4 regions of the Pantoea sp. sgz302252 genome follow, and region 4 is predicted to be linked to each of the others. Evidence: predicted binding sites of a transcription regulator. Region 4 holds the regulator's gene; each other region holds the start of a gene.
The links. Region 4 encodes Fur, which represses iron uptake genes when iron is present. Its sites were predicted from a motif close to ATAATAATGAGAACNACTATCAA; they were not measured.
Positions count from the first base shown of each region.

Region 1: the regulator Fur is predicted to act here: its motif matches at 2,275-2,297, upstream of zupT (zinc transporter ZupT).
Region 2: the regulator Fur is predicted to act here: its motif matches at 2,073-2,095, upstream of sufA (Fe-S cluster assembly scaffold SufA).
Region 3: the regulator Fur is predicted to act here: its motif matches at 2,011-2,033, upstream of ACLW56_RS24560 (TonB-dependent siderophore receptor).

Region 1 covers NZ_JBLFJW010000023.1:47,443-51,611, reverse strand. Annotated here, with positions in the region: gene ubiK (ubiquinone biosynthesis accessory factor UbiK) at 65-343, opposite strand; FMN riboswitch at 477-626, shown strand; gene ribB (3,4-dihydroxy-2-butanone-4-phosphate synthase) at 729-1,382, shown strand; gene zupT (zinc transporter ZupT) at 1,489-2,262, opposite strand; gene ygiD (4,5-DOPA dioxygenase extradiol) at 2,458-3,246, shown strand; gene ACLW56_RS17055 (glutathionylspermidine synthase family protein) at 3,340-4,169, opposite strand, start outside.
Region 2 covers NZ_JBLFJW010000004.1:97,665-101,833, forward strand. Annotated here, with positions in the region: gene sufC (Fe-S cluster assembly ATPase SufC) at 1-151, opposite strand, end outside; gene sufB (Fe-S cluster assembly protein SufB) at 168-1,655, opposite strand; gene sufA (Fe-S cluster assembly scaffold SufA) at 1,658-2,032, opposite strand; gene lpxP (kdo(2)-lipid IV(A) palmitoleoyltransferase) at 2,369-3,283, opposite strand; gene menI (1,4-dihydroxy-2-naphthoyl-CoA hydrolase) at 3,718-4,128, opposite strand; gene ACLW56_RS04650 (FAD-binding and (Fe-S)-binding domain-containing protein) at 4,125-4,169, opposite strand, start outside.
Region 3 covers NZ_JBLFJW010000061.1:5,355-9,523, forward strand. Annotated here, with positions in the region: gene ACLW56_RS24560 (TonB-dependent siderophore receptor) at 1-1,932, opposite strand, end outside; gene ACLW56_RS24565 (RHS domain-containing protein) at 2,245-2,400, opposite strand; gene ACLW56_RS24570 (DUF6258 family protein) at 2,672-3,052, opposite strand; partial or broken gene ACLW56_RS24575 (RHS repeat-associated core domain-containing protein) at 3,560-4,169, opposite strand, start outside.
Region 4 covers NZ_JBLFJW010000035.1:54,879-59,047, reverse strand. Annotated here, with positions in the region: gene ACLW56_RS21240 (hypothetical protein) at 1-548, shown strand, start outside; gene ACLW56_RS21235 (hypothetical protein) at 634-1,539, shown strand; gene fur (ferric iron uptake transcriptional regulator) at 1,666-2,118, opposite strand; gene fldA (flavodoxin FldA) at 2,432-2,962, opposite strand; gene ybfE (LexA regulated protein) at 3,112-3,405, opposite strand; gene ybfF (esterase) at 3,537-4,169, opposite strand, start outside.

The DNA of each region.
Region 1 (4,169 bases), on a different contig from region 4:
CTTACCGGGCCTACACGCAGGCCGGGTCAGGCATCGCCGCCACCCGGCATTACACCACGTGCTCTCAGGCTTTATCATCCACTGGCGGAATAGCAGGAATAGCCGAGCGGTTTTCCAGTTCGCTCATGCGCTGTTCCAGCAGTGCCAGCTTCTCGCGAGTGCGCAGCAGCACTTGCGTTTGCACGTCAAACTCTTCACGGCTCACCAAATCCAGACGGGTCAGCTGAGATTGCAGAACCTGACGGATTTTCTTCTCAACGTCATCACCAAAGTCACGCAGGCCTTGCGGCATGGACTCATGAACCTGGCGGGCAATCTGTTCAATTTTTTTCGGATCAATCATTACGGTTTCCCTGAGTCTGGTCGGTTTTGCAGAGTATTGTAGTGCCTTATGGCGGGGCTATAAACCAGAAATGTTTGAAGCTTATGCAAACCCGACCATTGCCGCCAATAATCATTAGCGTTATAGTTATCTCGCTTATTCTCAGGGCGGGGCGAAATTCCCCACCGGCGGTAAATCAACTCAGGTTGAAAGCCCGCGAGCGCTTCAGATTTCGGTCTGAAGGACAGCAGATCCGGTGAAATTCCGGGGCCGACGGTTAAAGTCCGGATGGGAGAGAGTAACGATCTACGGGCTCGACCCGCTCACGTTATTTTTTTGCCGCTTAGCCGGTGCTCCTAAGACTGCCCTGATTCTGGTAACCATAATGTTAATGAGGTCTTTTACCATGAATCAGACGCTACTTTCCTCTTTTGGTACTGCTTTTGAACGTGTGGAACACGCGTTAGCTGCGCTGCGCGAAGGCCGCGGCGTGATGGTGCTTGATGACGAAAACCGCGAGAACGAAGGCGACATGATTTTTGCCGCCGAAACCATGACCGTTGAGCAAATGGCGCTGACCATTCGCCACGGCAGTGGCATTGTGTGCCTGTGCATCAATGAAGAACGTCGCAAGCAGCTCGAGTTGCCGATGATGGTCGAAAACAACACCAGCGCGTTCGGGACCGGTTTTACCGTGACTATCGAAGCCGCGCACGGTGTGACCACCGGCGTTTCAGCAGCAGACCGCGTAACCACCGTTCGTGCTGCCATCGCCGATGATGCGAAGCCATCTGATCTGCATCGCCCTGGCCACGTTTTCCCACTGCGTGCGCAGCCGGGTGGCGTGTTAACCCGTGGCGGCCACACTGAAGCGACCATCGACCTGGTTTCACTGGCTGGCTTCAAACCTGCTGGCGTTCTGTGTGAGCTGACTAATGATGATGGCACCATGGCGCGCGCGCCGGAGTGCATCAAGTTCGCAGCCGAGCACAACATGCCGGTTGTGACCATCGAAGATCTGGTGGAATACCGCCAAAAGCACGAACGTAAGGCCAGCTGATTCAGCCTGAGCCTGAAAAGAATAACGCCGGGATAATCCCGGCGTTATTCTATGTACTGTTTGCCTGGCGGCACTGAGTGAGTGTTTTTGTCGGCCGGCGTTTGTGTCAGGCAAAATCCATCGACTGCAACAGCACCAGACTTAAGCCCATCACTGACATACCGCACAGCACGCCGTAACTTGGGTTGTTATGCGGGTCGATTTCTTTGGCGAGCGGCATCAATTCATCAACCGACAGCGCCACCATAATCCCAGCGACCGCCGCCATGATAGCCGCCATCACCACTGGTGACACCAGTGACCCCAGAATCAGCCACGCCAGCACACCGCCCAGAATTTCAGCCATCCCGGAAATACCCGCCCAGAAGACCGCTTTACGTTTCGAGCCTGTCGCCGCATAGACTGGCCCAGCCACTGCAAGACCTTCAGGAATATTGTGCAAGGCGACGGCAAGCGCAATCCCAAAGCCCAGTTCCAGATTACTGCTGGCAGTGACGTAGGTCGCTACGCCTTCCGGGAAGTTGTGCAGGCTGATACCCAGCGTCAGTAAAATGGCGGTACGACGCAGGTTGCGGGGCATGACAGCTTTATCACCCTGCATGAGATCTTGCGGATGTGCGTGCGGTAAAGCCCTGTCGAGCCCGAAATAACCCAGCAGGCCGATAACAAACATGCCGTAGCCGAGCACTGGCGACATGCCTTCCGTCCCGAGCGCGGCGGGCAGCATTTCCATCAGTGAGATCAGCAGCATAATCCCGGCGGCAAAGCCCAGAGAGAACGCCAGCACACGGTTGGAGGGCTTCTGCCCGATAACGCCCAGCACCGCGCCAATGAAGGTGGCCCCACCAGCCAGTAAGGTCAGGATCAAAGGAACTGACATGGAATCTCCTGTATGATAATGATTATCATTTATAGTAAAGTGAGCACGGCAAGAAAGCGAGTGCGCCGTGACGCTTTTACGTGTCCTTACATTCAAATTTCCTGATGATCTTCATCATGCTTATCTGAGTTCATCCCTGACAGAAAACGCGTAATGTAGACCTATCAAATCGACTGTTCCTGTAAGGATATCATCATGTCTTCTTCCCGTATGCCAGCACTGTTTTTAGGTCACGGTAGCCCGATGAACGTGCTGGAAGATAACGTGTACACTCGTGCCTGGCAGACGTTGGGAGAAACACTGCCGCGCCCTAAAGCGATTGTGGCGATTTCCGCGCACTGGTTTACTCGCGGGACAGGCGTGACGGCGATGGAAGCCCCGAAAACAATTCACGACTTCGGTGGTTTCCCGCAGGCGCTTTACGATACGCATTACCCGGCCCCAGGATCTCCTGAACTGGCACAGCGCCTGGTTGAACTGCTCGCGCCAGTGCCGGTTGCGCTGGACAAAGAGGCGTGGGGCTTTGACCACGGTTCGTGGGGGGTGCTGATCAAGATGTACCCGAATGCCGATATCCCGATGGTACAGCTCAGCATCGACAGCACCAAGCCCGCTGTCTGGCATCTCGAAATGGGGCGCAAGCTGGCGGCACTGCGTGATGAAGGCATTATGCTGGTGGCAAGCGGTAACGTGGTTCATAACCTGCGAACAGCGCGCTGGCATGGTGAAAACACACCTTATCCGTGGGCGACATCGTTCAATGAATTTGTGAAAGACAACCTGACGTGGCAAGGCCCGGCGGAAGAACATCCGTTAGTGAATTACCTTGATCACGAAGGCGGCGCGTTGTCTAACCCAACGGCCGATCACTATCTTCCGTTGTTGTATGCATTAGGCGCGTGGGATGGAGAAGAGCCAATTACGCTGCCGACTGATGGCATCGAAATGGGCAGTTTGAGTATGTTGTCGGTTCTGGTGGGTTAATCGCTAAATTGCCCGGTGGCGCTGCGCTTACCGGGCCTACAAAATCAAGCCGTAGGCCCGGCAAACAACGTGCCGCCGGGCAGTCCTGAAATATCACTCCACAAAAATATGCGGATAGAAGCGTGACAGATCCTGAGTGATCAACGCACGGTCTTCTCGAATGCCGATCCCGGCGGGTTGATCGTTGATAAGCCAGCTGCCGATCAGCGTATAGCTGTCGCCAAACTTTGGCAGTTCGCAGAACTGCTGGACGATCATCCCTTCTTCGCCGTAGGGCCCTTCTACTGCTTCCAGCACTTTACCGTTCTCAACAATGGAGACGTTAGCGCCTTCACGGGAGAAGATCGGCTTCATTACGTACTTTTCCATTTCTGGATAGCTGTCTTCAGCAAAATAGGCCGGCAGCAGATTCGGGTGATCCGGGAACATTTCCCACAGCATCGGTAACAGCGCTTTGTTGGAAATGATGCTCTTCCAGGCCGGTTCCAGCCAACGTACGCCAGCGTCTTCCAGCTTGGTGGAGAACATTTCGCGCAGCATGTATTCCCACGGATAGAGCTTGAACAGGTTACTGATAACCTGATCCTGCACATCGGTGAACTGGCCTTTTTCGCCAAGCCCGATGTCTTCCATATAGAGGAACTCGCTGGCGACGCCCGCTTCATTGGCGCAGTCCTGCAGATATTGCACGGTACCGCGATCTTCCACGGTGTCCCGACAGCAGGCAAAGTGCAGCAGGTTAAAACCGTGCTGTTCGCGCAGTTCGGCGAAACGCTCGATCAGTTTTTCCTGCAGGCTATTGAACTGGTCGCTGTTGGCCGGAAGCTGGCCCGTATTCTGCTGATCTTCCAGCCAGATCCACTGGAAGAAGGCCGCTTCATACAGTGACGTTGGCGTATCGGCGTTATTTTCCAGTAACTTAG
Region 2 (4,169 bases), on a different contig from region 4:
CACGACCCGCTAAAGTGGCGGAAAGCGTGCTTTTCCCGGAGCCGTTCGGCCCCATAATGGCATGCACTTCACCCGGGCGAACGTCCAGGCTCAAGCCACGCAGGATTTCTTTGTCTTCTACCGCAACCTGCAAATCTTTAATGCTTAACATGTGTGTCCCTTAATCCTTAACCGACGCTGTGTTCGAGGCTGATAGCCAGCAGTTTTTGCGCTTCAACGGCAAATTCCAGCGGCAGCTCAGAGAAAACGTCCTTACAGAAACCATTGACGATCATCGAGATAGCGTCATCTTCACTGATCCCGCGCTGCAGGCAGTAAAACAGCTGATCTTCACCAATGCGCGAAGTGGTAGCCTCATGCTCCAGCTGAGCCGTGTTGTTACGACACTCGACGTACGGGAAGGTATGCGCCCCGCTGTCTGGCCCAATCAGCATCGAATCGCACTGGGTAAAGTTTCGTGCATTGGTCGCTGTCGGCATGATTTTCACCAAGCCGCGGTAACTGTTCTGGCTGTGCCCGGCGGAGATCCCTTTCGAGATAATGGTCGATTTGGTGTTCTTGCCGATGTGGATCATTTTGGTGCCCGTGTCGGCCTGCTGGTGCCCGCTGGTCAGCGCGACAGAGAAAAACTCACCGATGGAGTTATCACCGCGCAAAATGCAGCTCGGGTATTTCCAGGTAATGGCTGAGCCTGTTTCGGACTGCGTCCACGACATCTTGCTGTTTTCACCTTCGCACAGCGCACGCTTGGTCACGAAGTTCAGGATGCCGCCAGTGTTGTTGTCGCCCGGGAACCAGTTCTGCACCGTGGAATATTTCACTTCCGCGTTTTTATGGATGATGACTTCGACCACCGCAGCGTGAAGCTGGTAGCTGTCTCGCACCGGCGCAGAACACCCTTCGATGTAGCTGACATAGCTGTCTTCATCGGCCACTAAAATGGTGCGTTCAAACTGGCCGGTTTTCTCTGCGTTGATACGGAAATAAGTCGACAGTTCCATCGGGCAGCGCACGCCTTTTGGCACATAAATAAAGGTGCCATCGGAAGCCACCGCCGCGTTCAGGGCCGCGAAGAAGTTGTCGTTGCCGGGCACCACAGTGCCGAGGTATTTCTGTACCAGTTCAGGATGATCATGAATGGCTTCACCGAACGAGCAGAAGATGATCCCCTGCTCCGCCAGTTTTTCACGGTAGGTCGTCGCCACGGATACGGAATCGAAAATCGCGTCGACGGCAACCTCACGGCCTTCTCGAACAGGCACACCAAGCTGATTAAACGCGGCCTCAACTTCTTCATTGAGAAACGCATTAGCGCCCGTCTGCTGCACGGCACCGGGCTCTGAGGCACAAGTTTCATCGCAATTGCCGCAAGATGGCGCGGAATAGTAGCTGTAGTCCTGATAATTCAGTTTGTCGTAATGCGCTTTCAGCCAGTGAGGTTCTTCCATCTCAAGCCACGCACGGTAAGCGTTTAAACGAAATTCGAGCATCCACTCAGGCTCGTTACGTTTCGCCGAGATAGCGCGCACGACGTCCTCGCTGATCCCTTTCGCCAGCTCATCGGTTTGCAGGTGGGTGAAAAAGCCTTCTTTATAGTTCAGTTGCCCACCGGTCCAGGTTTTGACATCGTCAGTTGCTTCAATATTACGTGACATGGTTACTCCGCCTGCACCCCAAAACTTTCACCACAGCCGCATTCATGCTGTGCTTTCGGGTTATGGAACTTAAAGATCTGGTTTAAGCCTTCACGCACATAATCGACTTCGGTACCGTCAATAAAGGGCATGGCCTGCAAAGGCACCCACAATTTCGCGCCATCCGATTCAAACAGCAGATCGTCGGCTTTCGGTTCCGTGACAGTGTCCAGCACGTAGGCAAAACCTGCGCAGCCGGAGGTTTTGATCCCAAGCCTGATCCCCTGCACATTTTGCTTTGCCGCAAGCTCGCGCACATGCGCGGCGGCTTCTGGCGTCATGCTGATACCACGCCAGGCAAAATCGGCAGGATTGAAGGTTTCTGATTGCAATTCCATAGGTTCACCTTATGAGTTGAAGCCACCAGGGCATACCGCTATGGTAGTGATAATGATTATCACTTCAACCCCTTGCCTGCAGGGGCTTTCCCCGGAATCACCCTTTTTGGGGGCTTTCACTAAGCATAGACCCTGTGCGCGGAGAGCGTTGCCATCGATTTAATTGTTCAATGCTTTGAAAAATAATGGCTTTATCGTGAGCGACCCGCAAATTCGGCGGTTTTTAAAAGATGTATAGAAAATATCTATTTATGAGATAGGGTTTACGCAGGTTCAGCCAACAAAAAAGCCCTGCGGTCAGGACAGACGCGCAGGGCTTTCGGTAAAACAGTCAGATCAATAAAGCGAGGACTGGCCAGCCGGACGAGTCTTAAAGCGCCGGTGCACCCACAGATACTGTTCTGGCGCGCGCAGGATCTCTTTCTCAATCACCTTGTTCATGTAGCTTGCGGCCTTGAACTCGTCTTCAATCGGGTAATCGGTCATCAGTTCGCTGATGTGCAGACTGTAACCACGGTTATTGGCTTTACGCACCATGGTAATGCTCAGCAGATCGGCACCGGAGAGGCGCGAAAGCACGTAGGTACCGTTGGTCGTCGCCGCCTCAGGAACCGAGAAGAACGGCGCAAAAGTACTGCCTTTCGGGCCGTAATCCTGATCCGGAGCAAACCACACCGCTTCGCCGTCTTTCAGCGCGCTCACCAGCCCGCGCAAATTGCGACGATCAATCATGGCTTTATTGGAACGAAGGCGACCTTTGGTTTGCACCCATTCCATCATTTTGCTGTTATGCGGACGGTAGGTTGCCATCATCGGACGGCACAATCCCATCGCACGGCCACCCAATTCAAGCGACATAAAATGCACCCCCACCACCATCACGCCTTTTTTATCTTCCAGCGCGCGAGTGAGATTGGCATAGCCTTCTACATCAAACCATTTTTTAACCCGGGCATCGCTCCAGAACCAGGCCATTCCCGTTTCAATTAATCCCATTCCTAAAGAAATAAAATTCTGCTCGATTAATTTCTCTTTCGCTTGCGCATTCATGTCAGGGAAACAGAGCGATATATTTCTTGACGCTATCTTTTCCCTTCTTTTCAAAAAGGGGCGTGAGGCACGACCCAGAGAAGAGCCAATGATATACAGCAGCGGATAAGGGAGTTGTACGATCAGCCAGAGCACGCCTAAACCAAACCAGGTGAGCCAGTTACGGGGGTGCAGCAGCGTTGTGTCGAAGGCTTTTGCCATCGTTAATTCCTGTAAGCATGTGAACCAGTAGCGCATAAGGAAAAAACGAAGGAAATCATCAATCTTTAGGCGATACAGAACAAATTTTCACGTTGCTCAAAAAACAGAGTTCTGAGCCAAACGCCAAAAATCTCCCGATAAACTGAGTCCATATAAGAGATAAAAGCAGGTGTCGTTGTGGCAAGGTTAACTGCCTGGAGGCAGGATGCTACATTCGTTTAAAAAAAGATAGTGAATTAATCTGAAGCTCACCTTAAGTGCTCATTGATAAAACGAGAAATGTCTGATATTTAATGACGAATAATTACACTGCTAATGATTATTGATTTTGGTCATGCTGTTTATTAAGACAAATCGTCAGAAATAATGAAGAAAAGCACCGTAGCGCGGTGCTTTTTCAGAATCCTCGTTGTTCAATTTATCTCAACATTGCCCTACACCACGGCCGTTGTCAGACGAGAGGTGCAGCACAATTTACCGTGCTCATCGAAGATCTCAATTTGCCACACCTGATGCCTGCGTCCGGCATGCAATGCCTTGCAGACACCGCGCACTCGTCCATCTCGTACAGAGCGCAGGTGATTGGCGTTCACTTCCACACCTACCACTTTCTCATCGCCCTGTGTGCAGAGATACCCCGCCACTGAACCCAGAGTTTCTGCCAGCACCACTGAAGCACCGCCATGTAACAGGCCAAATGGCTGATGCGTGCGGCTGTCGACCGGCATGGAGGCTTCCAGACTGTCTTCGCCAATATGCTCGAAGCGAATATCGAGCAGCCCGACCATATTGCCTTCGCTCATGGCATTCAGGCCATCGAGCGTGGCGGTACGTTTCCAGATCATCCCATAATCTCCAGTAATGCCTGTAGCGGATGGCGCACGCC
Region 3 (4,169 bases), on a different contig from region 4:
TGACGGCAGGCGTTCGGTGTTGGCATCATCTGCCCACTGCTTACCGATATAACGCACACCGGCGCCAGCGCTGATGCCGAAATCAAACTGATAATGCGCCCACAGCGAAGCCATCTGATCGGGTGTCAGCTGCGGCATATTGTCGTCGGTGCCATCTTTGGTATCGGCAAAGCGCAGGCGGTTCCAGGTATAACCGGCAATCGTGCTCAGACGCGGGGTAATTTGATTACGTGCTTCCAGTTCAATGCCTTGTGAATGGACTTTTCCGGCTGGCAGGAACGTGGCTGTGCCAATATTGGTATCACGAGTCGCCACGTCTTTTTGGGTCAAATCATACAGCGCGAAGCTGTACATATCGCTGGTGCCAGGCGGCTGGAATTTAAGCCCAGCTTCATATTGTTCCGCCGTAGTCGGCTTCAACAGATTGCCGTCCGGGCCGACCAGCATCGCCGGAGTGATCGCCTGGCTGTAGCTCAGGTAAGGCGACAGACCATTTTCGAAGGCATACAACAAGGAGCCGCGAGTGCTGATGTGATCGTCAGAACGGCGTGTGGAGGTGCCAAAGGTGTCGCTCACCTGCTGCGAAACAATGCGGTCATAGCGTGCAGACAAATCCGCATGCCAGCGATTCCAGACCATTTCGTCCTGCAAATACACACCTGCCTGATAATAGCGACGGTTGTTGTCATCGCTGTAGGTCACGGTGTGCCCGGTTTGCGGGGTGGAGTAAGTCCATGGATTGAGCGGAGAAGCGCCGCCTGCGCCGGTCCATAAATCGTTCCGGAAACGATGGTATTCGCCGCCCAGCACCACGGTGTGAGCCACTTCGCCAGTCGTAAAATCAGCCTTAATACGGTTATCCGTCGACCAGCCATCCAGAGAACCTTTTGAGCCGCTATAGCCGCGAGCCAGCATGTCGCTGCCATCAATCCAGCCCACCTGATAAACCTGATTCAGGTTCACATCCGAATGGGTATAGCTGCCGCTGGAGTGAACAGACCAGATGTCGTTGAACTGGTGATCGAACTCATAGCTGTAAATCTGCTCGCGACGCTGATAGCCATCGCCCGCGTCACCTTCGTTGGTGTGATTGCTGAGCTTGCGTCCGTTGTGCTCATAGCGGGTGCCGTCGAGCGGCAAAGAACCGTGATAGCCGCCGGAGGGATCTTTTTGCAGATAAGCGCGAAGCAACAGGCTGGTGTCTGAGTCTGGCTGCCAGAGCAGGGAAGGGGAAATGGCGTACCGTTCTTCGCGGGTATTGTCGAATTGCGTATCGGTATTACGGGTAATGCCAATAATACGATAAGCCCACTGCTCGTTAATGGCATCAGTGTAATCAAAAGCCGCGCCTTTGGTATTTTGCGTGCCGCCAAACGCCTGTATATGGCCTTCAGATTTAAACTGAGGGCGCTTCGAAGTGAGATTGACCAGTCCGCCTGGCACGCTCTGACCGTAAAGTGCGGAAGACGGGCCTTTAATCACATCGATTCTGTCGATAAACCACGGGTCGATTTGCAGCACGTTATGACTGCCGCCGTCACTCATCAGGCGCATACCGTCGAGGAAAATATTATCGACGTCGCCGCCGTGGAAGCCGCGCAGGGAAATCGCGTCAAATCTTGTCGCTGCGCCGCCAAAGGTGCTGTAAACACCTGGCGTGTAGCTCAGCGCCTGGCTGACGTTAGTGGCACCCTGATCTTCCATCTGCTGGCGAGTCACCACCGAAACAGATTGCGCAGTGGTGATCAACGGCTGATCGGTTTTGGTCGCGCCGGTAGAGGTTTTGGCGGTATAGCCTTGCGTAGGTGCTGTCGCGGATTGTGCAGGCTGCGCGGTTACCACTACGGTTTCTTCCGCCAGAGAAGAGCAGGGAAATGCCAGCGCCAGGGCGCACAGCACCGACGAGCGTTTGAAAAGCAAAGTGTTATTCATCGCATAATCCTGAAAAACGCGGCCTGGCACTCCTGTGCGCCACCGTGTCAAAGCGTGTGAAAATGTCATTTTTCATTAAAAATAATGCGAATTATTATTGTTTGCGTTAACTGAATCAAGCGAAGAAGAGTGTAGAAGGAGGCGGCTACCAATATTGGTAGCCGGGGAAGAGCAGGGCGGTATACCGATAACATGCTCCACGAAACGAGTCAGGTTCTTTTGGCCAGGTAATTGATCTGTTTGACCTGTCTATGTGTCGTGATAACACAATGTATTACGTTACTTGAATAGGATTGAGTTAATGAAAAAGGTTCACAATTTTATGGGTACCGTCAGCACATTGCCCCAGGTGTCGTGGTCTGCATGCCACGCCGTACTGCCGTCTTCGTTTATCAGCGCCTGCGGCAGGCCCCGGTAGTCGCAGTGGTACAGGTGGATTGTGCGTACCGGCGTGTACACCGGGTCCATCTGCCGGGCCATCTTTCAACGTTCAGTCCGCAGCCTGCCAGCCACTGTATGGTTTCTTTGCTGACGCACTGGCGGTGGATTTCCTGCGCCAGTACATCAAGCTTCTTTGTCAGCACTGGCCGCAGCGTGATGCCAGTGCCCACCTCCGCCAGGCAGCGACTGACGGGCAGTCATCCCTGGAATGTTTGGACCACAATACCCTTTTATCAGTACGTTAAGATCTCGTTTTCTGTTAAATAACTAATTTCGCCATCAATTCAAACACTGATATTCATGGCACTATTATTTTATTGGCATCTTCTAACCAACAATCAAGTGATTTTATTCTTACAATACTTTCATCATCGCCTTTATATAAGGGATTTGGTTGCCCAACTGTAGTAATAAAAAAATCAACTCCATTTGGGCACTCGATGAAATCATAATCAATTATATAATCACCAGGAATGATCCCCGCCGGGGATATTTCTAGGTGGTATACATCTGAGAAAACAAGAAATCCACCAATTAGATTTTGTTTATCATCATACCCCCATTCCTCTTGTGGTGATAATCTGGATATGGAATCTATTTTTATTCTAACTTTCAAGTCCCTGCTATTTATCTCCAAAGCAATAATGGCACGATCGCCGAGATATAGTCTTTCAATCAATTTTTCACCCTCAAATTAATACACTTCACCAGAACATATGTTATCTGCCGAGTCAGAATCCATTTCACCTTCAGCAGAAAGTGCACAATAACATTGTGTAAACGAACCACTTTTACATGATCTCAATGTAAATATATGCAGTAATGGCTGTATAGTACTGAGAACTCCAATGCCTTTGATACTGAAGTGAGCCTCTTTGCTATCCCATTTTACTACGTTACCATTGGCATCAAGAGAAGCTCCCTGACCAGTCTCATGCGGGCCTGTTCCGGGTAAATGAGCATGGCCATGTGGTTTTTGAACACTTTTATGGCCTAATGGGTTTAGTCTGTACGCATTTGAGCCATTCTCATAAAATGTATGTGTATCAGGACTATTTAGTCTTTGCGGTGGATAAGGCCCAGTTGAACCGCCCATAGGCTCCATCATGACATTCCCCTTAGGATCTGCGATAAATCGACCAACAGGCTGCCCGGTAATAGGATCTACCGTGCATTGCTGGTTAGCGGCAAGACCAAGCGGGTCTGTAAAATGCAGTGGGTTAAGTGGATACGTATACAAATTCCACCCACCCCGTAACCCAATCGGATCCTGGGTAATATACCGGCCCTGTTGTGGGTCGTAGTAACGGTGACGGTTGTAATACAGCCCGGTTTCTTCATCGGACTGCTGGCCCGGCAGACGGATAAGCTGTTGCAGGTTTTGTGGATTATCCTCGTGCAGCAGATTGCCCCATTCGTCATATTCCGCCTGCCAGGCGAGGCTGCCGTCCATGTTGATTAACGCCAGCGGCAGTCCGCGGTGGTCGCAGTGGTACAGATGAATTTTCCGATCCGGAATATAAACAGGCTCCATCTGCCCGGCCATCTGCTCCACCGTCAGCCCACAGCCTGCCAGCCACTGGCGGATGTCCTCGCTGACGCCGTTCTGCTGAATTTCCAGTTCAAGCCTGTCCAGCAGCGAGGTCAGTTCCGGCGGCAGCGTCACGCTGCCTTCCTGTTGCAGCTTTTCCGCCAGCGTGCGGCGGGCCGCTTTTCTCAGCTCCGCAGCCGGTGTTTCGATGCGCAGCAGTGGCGTGAAGCTGCCCGGCAGATAAATTGTCTGGACGCGGGTGCCT
Region 4 (4,169 bases):
AAAAAATAAAAGAGGCTGATACAGAGACGGCATTTGATCCTTATATAGAGAAAAGAACTGGTATTACAGCTTATCAATTCATGAAAGAGAGTGTAGACCGTTTGATTCTTATAGCTGAAAAAATAACTGTTGAAGATCCTAATGATATAGAGTCACGTCTTCACGGTAATTTTGTTAACAAAACGGATAGGAATGATGCTTCAGCTAACGTTACGGCCGATCAGACATATCTCTTGAATCCTGTATTTTACAATAGCACGCTGCGTATAAATATATGTCAAAATTTTGTATGCAAGCCGCTTACAGGAAAAAACTCCAGGGTATCTACACTTTGTCATGAACTTTCCCATTTTTATCGAAATGGTGCACAAGGTGAATATGGAGGGATGGGTACCGATGATATGCCAACTAAGGGAGGTTTTAATAATAATAAATCCTATGTGAAAAATGCTGATGCATTAAAAATTGAGCACAGTCAGTATGTGTTTAAAAATGCATATAATGTTGAAAGATATTTTGAGTTGACATCAGTTAGTGAAGATGTGTAGGGATAGTAGCATTTATAGATAACCGATTGGAAGCGGTATGTTTATCTGGAATGTTTTAATTGATCATTGAATAGTGGGTTGTGCCATGAATAATAATTCATATTTAATAAAAATAACAGCGGCGCTAATGTGTACCCTTCACTTTTCGTGTGCGCTTGCAAGTGAAGATGTTATTCTCCAAAAATACACATATGGATATCCTTATTCCAGTGAAGGACGGCGTAATAAGGCAATGACTGATCCTTTGCCTGGTGCGGATTTAACCCTGGATGGAAAGGTTGGGAAAATATATTCTTACTATAGTTTGAGCGAGGAAGGAAATAGCGTGATGCAAAAAAAGAAACATATTTATGCTCATCTTTTAGTTCAGAATAGAGGTCATGATATTGTTGCTAAGGTTGGTTTTTATAACCGAAGCCATCAGACATATTATATCCATAAAAGTAGGCTTGCTATAGATGATCCGGAGTTTTACCCTTTATATGGTCATGCATTTTCAATAGCTTCGGATGGCGTGAGTTCATATTACCTTGGTCATCGATGGCATTTTGATGATGAGGTTAATGAAAGTAGAGATGGATGGGAGGAAATTCCAGCAAGAAAAATTTATTCATTTACAATTAAATTGAACGCTGCATATGCATTCTTGCCAGGGAGACATCATTACAATATAGGTTCCTTAGAGTATTCTATCGTCAATAAGCAATGGTTTGTTGATCAGGAAATATACAAAAACCTCTTTTCAATTCTTGCGTTGACTTACTTTGATTGCCAGGTGAAAAAGGATGAACCCTATGTTCTGAAAGTTAATGAGTTGTGTACTTTAGATGATTCTTCTGACATTAGCATAGGAGAGTTTTTATATAATTTAGATTTTCATGGCTTTGATCCCAATAATTATTTTGAGATAAGAACTAATCAGATTGTGATTGACATAGATGGAGATAAGCTAACATCGCCTTATGATGACACTGAGGGTGGTGGTCGATGAAGAGAAAAATATTTAATGCTAAACAAAATATTTATGTAGGTAAGTGAAATGAAAAATATAATAATAAATGGAAAGAAAAACCCACCAGCACATCTCTGCTGGTGGGTTTTATACTACGGATACTGATTATTTATCAGTATCGTCGTGTGCATGTTCATCTTCACGGCAGTCGCCTTCTGCGCAGTGACCGTAAAGATACAAGCTGTGGTTGGTCAGACGAATGCCGTGTTTAGTGGCGATTTCGCGCTGACGCGCTTCAATGGAATCATCACTGAATTCAATCACCTTGCCACAGTCGAGGCAAATCAGGTGATCGTGATGATGTTGTTGTGTCAGTTCGAAAACAGATTTACCGCCTTCGAAATTGTGGCGGGTGACAATGCCGGCGTCGTCGAACTGGTTCAGAACGCGATAAACCGTTGCCAGACCAATTTCTTCGCCCATGTCGATAAGGCGTTTATAGAGGTCTTCCGCACTGACATGGTGATTGTCCGGCTCCTGAAGCACTTCCAGAATTTTTAAACGAGGAAGCGTGACTTTCAGGCCGGCCTTCTTCAATGCGGTATTGTTGTCAGTCATGCGGAATCAGTCCTGTTGCTATACGATACACTTCCTTATCAGGAAGCATTACTAAGAATGAATTCAGGATAATGCGTCTCATTATAGAACTGTCAACCTTAAATGAAAACCGCAATCCCTGAGCAAAGTATGCTTTTCAAAAACGAGGCGTCCGGCAAAGCGAAACCTCAGACCTCGTCAAAACAGTGGACATTGTACAGACATGCGGCCAAAAGTTAAAAATTTGTAGCGATTAATTTGATTGCTTTTAGCTATTAATGTCACACAACCTATCGCTAATACGGCGCAACGCAGGCGCTGCGCCGTCACCCAATCAGGCGTTTTTAATCTCTTCGAGGTGCAGCTCTTCAGAAATCTGCTTAACCCATTTCTCAACACGCTCTGCGGTCAGTTCTGGTTGACGGTCTTCGTCAATCGCCAGACCGACGAAGTGATCGTCATCAGCCAGGCCTTTAGAGGCTTCAAAATGATAGCCCGCCGTTGGCCAGTGGCCGACGATAGTTGCGCCGCGTGGTTCAATGATGTCCCGGATTGTGCCCAGTGCGTCACAGAAGTACTCTGCGTAGTCTTCCTGGTCACCGCAGCCGAACAGCGCGACCAGCTTGCCGTTGAAGTCTACCTCTTCCAGCGTTGGGAAGAAGTCGTCCCAGTCACACTGCGCTTCACCGTAATACCAGGTCGGAATACCCAGCAGCAGAATATCGAACCCTTCGAGATCTTCTTTGCTGCTCTTGGCAATGTCATGCACTTCAGCAACGTCTTTCCCAAGCTGCTTCTGAATCATCTTCGCGATATTTTCGGTATTGCCGGTGTCGCTGCCGAAGAAAATGCCTGTAATTGCCATGAGTAAAATAACCTCTTGAAACGTATTGAAATGGTGGTGGAATGTTGCCCACAGATAAAGGCAATGATAGCAGGAGGTGAAGTGCGCGGAAACAGCAAACGCGCTGGACTGCACTCTCTGCTACATGAAAGTGACGTTTTGCTGGATTTTCAGACAAGTTCCTGGCGATGCAGAGCGGCCAGTTGTTGCATCAACATCTCTTCGATGAGTTCGCTGCGGCTCATGTTTCTGGCGTCAGCCAGTTCATTCAGCGCATCAACGGCGTCGTTATTGAGCTTCAGCTCAACTCGCTTGAGACCTTTACTCTTGTCACGTTTAAGCTGATTACGCTTATTAATGCGTAACTGTTCGTCGCGTGAGAGCGGATTGGTTTTCGGCCTTCCCGGGCGACGCTCATTTGCGAACAAATCTAATGTCGTTCGGTCCGTTTGTTCTTTTGCCATGATTCAGAGTGACTTCGGGGAAACAAGCCGCCGGACGACAGGCCCGGCGCAGATAGCGCGCAATCATACATCAGCGAACCCCACACGCCAACGCCGTGAGCCACATTGGCGTGCGGTCGCTCGCATTTTAATCATTCAGCCAGATATCGGCGAATGGCGCGGAGCACAGCGTCCGGTTTTTCGGCATGCACCCAGTGTCCTGCGCCTGCAATAATATGCGCTCGGGCTTGCGGGAACTGAGAGAGCAAATCATCGCGATACTCTGGCGTGACGTACGGTGAGTTTCCGCCAGGAATGAACAGGGCAGGGTGATCCCACGCAGGAACAGTCTGCCAGCCAACAATATTGGCATACTGATCCCACAAGACGGGCACGTTAAAGCGCCACGCGCCCTCGACAAACGACTTCAGCAGAAACTGAATCACGCCTTCTTCATTAAGATGCTCGCGCATCACTTCAGCGGCTTTTTGACGCGTTGCCACGCCCGCTTCGGTCACGGCGTTAATGGCCGCAAAAATCTCATCGTGACGACGGACGTGATAATCCACGGGGGCGATGTCGATAGCGACCAGCTTATCCACGCGATTCGGCGCTAACGCCGTGAAGGCCATCACCGCTTTTCCGCCCATTGAATGACCCATCAGCGTGGCTTTTTCAATGTTATGGGCATCAAGGGTGTCTAAAAGATCCTGAGCCATCGCGGAATAAGTCATTTCAGATGAACGCTCTGACTGGCCGTGATTGCGCATATCAACTTGCAGGAT